DNA from 2 places in the Ensifer sp. GW823-FHT05D09 genome. Region 1 is predicted to be linked to the other one. Evidence: predicted binding sites of a transcription regulator. Region 1 holds the regulator's gene; the other holds the start of a gene.

Region 1 (2,189 bases):
AAAATTAAAAATGCCGCCTTGCGGCGGCGCAGGCACTATTCCTATTTCGCAGCGCAATGTCAACAAAACCAAGCCTTGCAGTGCCGTCGGACCGGGCTCATCCATGCGACGAAAAAATCACCCGGCAGGGCTTGCAAAAATACAACGCCCACCGAGCAAGTTGGGGAAAACCAAGAAATCGATTCGGCGTGATTCCGCGGACTCTTGCCACGGAGTCCGCCGGTCAGTAGGTTAACGTTCAATTACTAGACGCATGCGGCGGACCTAGTCACCAAAAGTGTTATCGCGTTGCAGCTCCGGAGCCTGTCCGGAGCGTGGTGAGGGATTCTGTCATCGCCAACGCTGAGAACGGAGAGTGCAGAAATGAACTGGACTGACGAGCGGGTGGAAAAACTGAAGAAGCTTTGGTCCGAGGGCCTGAGCGCGAGCCAGATCGCGGCACAGCTTGGCGGCGTCAGCCGCAATGCGGTCATCGGCAAGGTTCACCGGCTGAGCCTGCCCGGCAGGGCCAAGGCTGGCGGCACAGCCGCCGCGACCCGGCCGAAGCAGCGCCCGGCCACCTCGGCGCCGCGCGCTCCGAACTACGCTTCGCGCGTCACCACCCGCACGGTTACCCGCCCGGCTGGCGCCACCGTTCTCAAGGAAGAGGTCGAAGTCGATTTCGTTGCCGAACAGGATTTCAGCGTTCGGACGGATGTGGTCGTGCCGATGTCGCGCCGCCTTGAGCTGACGCAGCTGACGGAGCGCACCTGCAAGTGGCCGATCGGCGACCCGCTGAAGGAAGAGTTCCACTTCTGCGGCAACGACTCTCCGGAAGCTTCGCCCTATTGCACTTTCCATGCGCGGCTTGCCTACCAGCCGTCCGCCGAGCGCCGCCGCGCTCGCTAAGGCTTCGAAGACAACACATAAAAAAGGGGCCGCGCGGCCCCTTTTTTATTGGATGAATGGCTCAGCTCTCGAGCGAGTAGCCGGCACCGCGAACGGTGCGGATGACATCCGGCATGCTCGAAAAATTCAGCGCCTTGCGCAGGCGGCCGACATGCACATCGACGGTACGCTCGTCGACATAGATATCGTGGCCCCAGACGCCGTCGAGAAGCTGCGACCGCGAGAAAACCCGACCCGGAGAGGACATCAGAAATTCGAGCAGGCGGAATTCCGTCGGACCGAGGCGGACCTCGCGCGTGCGGCGATGCACCCGGTGGGTTTCGCGGTCGAGTTCAATATCGCCGCAGCGCAGCAGCGTAGACAGAACTTCGGGCTTGGCACGCCGCAGCATCGCCTTGACGCGGGCCATCAACTCAGGGGTCGAGAACGGCTTGACCACATAGTCGTCGGCACCTGTGGCAAGGCCGCGAACCCGCTCGCTCTCCTCGCCCCGCGCCGTCAACATGATGATCGGCAGGCGCTCGGTCTCCGGGCGCTGGCGAAGGCGTCGGCAAAGCTCGATGCCGGAAACACCCGGCAGCATCCAGTCGAGGATCAAGAGATCCGGCAGGCGCTCCTGCAGACGGATCTCGGCCTCATCCCCACGCAGGATCGTATCGACATCGAAACCCTCGGCTTCGAGGTTATAGCGCAAGAGCACGCTCAGCGCCTCCTCGTCTTCGACAACGGCGATTTTCGGCAACATCAGGTAACGTCTCCTTACCCAGAGCATCCCGTGTTCGATCGAACGCAGTGAGATGCTCGAACATATAGCATCTGGAGCATCCCGGGCGTTTTCAAAGGCACGCTAGAAAACGCAGGGCTACAGACGCAGCAAAGCAGGGCCGCAACCAGGGCTGCGACCGGAGCAGGTTCATAAGCAGGCACTCGAACGTATCCGGGCTTAGTCCTTTACGGCACCCAGCGTCGACGTATTGTCGTCCTTCGGACGTTCGCCTTCCGGCTGGGCGCCCGTCGCCATGTAATAGATCGTCTCGGCGATGTTGGTGGCGTGGTCGCCGATGCGCTCGATGTTCTTGGCGCAGAACAGAAGATGCGTGCAGGGCGTGATGTTGCGCGGATCTTCCATCATGTAGGTGAGCAGCTCGCGGAACAGCGAGGTGTAGATCGCATCGATCTCCTCGTCGCGCTCGCGGATGCTGTTGGCCTTCTCCGGCGAGCGGGAGGCGTAGACGTCGAGGACTTCCTTGAGCTGCACGAGGGCAAGCTCTGCCAGGTGTTCAAGACCGCGTGCCAGCTTG
Region 2 (2,189 bases), on a different contig from region 1:
GTTCTTGGCGTAGCGGTTGGCCTCATACGGGCCATGGCCCTGCAAGGTGACCGCGAAGAAGAAGAACGGGTCATCCATGGCATCGGCCTGGCGGATGATCTCGTTGGTCAGGGACTCGTCCGAGGCGAAGATGCCGCGCTTCTGCATCGGCGGCATGTTTTCCTCCGACTTGAAGGTGTCGAAACCGAAGGCTTTGTAGACGGCGGTGCGGTTCCAGAACCAGCTCTGGAACGGGTGGATGGCCCGCGAAACATAACCCTCGCCACGGAAGAAGGTGGCAAGCGAAGGGATCGGATTGCGGATGTACTGCTGGTACGGGATGCTGCCATAGGGCAGGAAGGCGTTGGAAAAGCCGGTCAGCGCTTCGAACTCGACATTCGCCGTCATGCCGCCGAACTCCGGCGAGAACACGTTGCCGGACTGCATCTCGCGGATCGTCGGCATCGGGTCGGGCGACAGCTTGACGTTCGGCAGACGGGTCGGATCCCAGAAGGACTCGCTCATCAGCACGATAACGTCGGGCTTGCTGCGATGGGACGTGCCGGCCGGCAGCGGCTTGACCGGGATGCGGTCGATCGCATCGGCCATGTAGCCGGCAGGTGCGCTGACATTGGCCATCGGCAGGTTGATCGCGAACGCCAGCGCAAAGCCGTTGTGACGATAGTTTTCGGTCTGATCCCACATGATGGGGATGACCTTCAGGCGATCACGGATCCAGGAGAACTGGTTGTAGTCCATGATGTTCCAGAAGGCGAAGAGCAGCGGCAGCGCAAAGGCCGCGCGGGCGATGCGCTCGCGGCGCGTCAGCTTGGGGAAGTTGCGCCACGCGTAGCGGAGGAGCAATCCGATGGCGGCAACGGCTGCGAGAAGGCCGACAGCAATGCCGACAGCAGTCCAGGGACGGTCCTTGACCAGAACCGGCATCAGCTCGAGGATCTGGCGACCGAAGAGAAAGTCGGTCGGATAGAGCGGGTCGGAAAGGAAGACCTGCTTCTGCTGGCAGATGATGGCCGGTATGATCGCCAGCGGCGCGATTACCACGGCGGACTTGTGCTCACGGCCGAAAACACCATCGATGGCGAGCAGAATGAGGAAGAATGCACCGATGGTGGTCCAGGCGGGGCGCGTCGGGTCGAGGAAGTAGGAAACCGTGTCGGCCAGGGAGTGGCGCACGATCAACTCGACTGCGAAAACGAGCGCAGCCGCGATTGACAGCGAAAGCAATGCGCTGCGTGCGGAGGTCAGCGTCTTGGCGTGCCGCGCGGCAAATCCGGGTCTATCGGCGTAGACTCGTGATCTCCTCGCTACGGCTGAATCGATACTAGCCAACATCTTCTCCAATTTCATCAATGCGTCGTGTAACTGTCATACGACTGTCATTTTGAACAGGGGATGAATGGCTTGTTCAGGGTGTTTGGAAACAGGTTTTCGTCACGTGAGGGTGTGCGAACCGGAGCCGATAACAATCCGAAATAGCAGAATTTTTTTGGAATTCTTCGCTTCGCTGCGATTGGCTGTGGGTATTTTGGCGCGGATTGCGCTAAAGATCGGGGCGAAAGTCAGACGCATTCGTTCGAGAACAGACCGACAGGCCCGCTCATGACCGCTCATAAAGCTGCTCCCACCCTGCTTCGCATCGCCGTTGCCCAGCTCAATCCAACTGTCGGCGATATCGCCGGAAATCTGGCGAAAGCGCGTGAGGCGCGCGCCGATGCGGCGCGCCAGGGCGCCGACCTCCTTCTTCTTACCGAGCTTTTCATTTCCGGTTATCCGCCGGAGGATCTGGTTCTAAAGCCCGCCTTCCTCAAGGCCTGCCTGCAAGCGGTGGAAAAGCTGGCGGGAGAGACCGCCGACGGCGGTCCGGGCGTCATTATCGGCTTCCCGCGTCTTGCCAAGACGGGACGCCACAATGCCGTAGCCGTTCTCGACGGCGGCAAGATCATTGCGGTGCGCGACAAGGTTGATCTGCCGAATTATGGCGAGTTCGACGAGAAGCGGGTGTTCGACCAGGGCGAGATGCCCGGGCCGGTCAATTTCCGCGGCATCCGCATCGGCATTCCGATCTGCGAGGATATCTGGGGCGATCTCGGCGTGTGCGAGACGCTGGCCGAAAGCGGTGCTGAAATCCTGCTGTCGCCGAACGGTTCGCCCTATTATCGCGACAAGGTGGATGTGCGCCATCAGGTGGT

The links. The regulator PhoB, encoded in region 1, activates phosphate uptake and scavenging genes when phosphate is short. The targets are predictions, from matches to a motif close to TGTCATNNANCTGTCAT.
Region 2: the regulator PhoB is predicted to act here: its motif matches at 1,364-1,380, upstream of AC1Q80_RS08605 (LTA synthase family protein).

Annotation. Positions count from the first base shown of each region.
Region 1 covers NZ_JBXAIA010000001.1:460,026-462,214, reverse strand. The annotation lists gene AC1Q80_RS02275 (GcrA family cell cycle regulator) at 364-888, shown strand; gene phoB (phosphate regulon transcriptional regulator PhoB) at 950-1,633, opposite strand; gene phoU (phosphate signaling complex protein PhoU) at 1,832-2,189, opposite strand, start outside.
Region 2 covers NZ_JBXAIA010000002.1:593,621-595,809, reverse strand. The annotation lists gene AC1Q80_RS08605 (LTA synthase family protein) at 1-1,329, opposite strand, end outside; gene AC1Q80_RS08600 (NAD+ synthase) at 1,600-2,189, shown strand, end outside.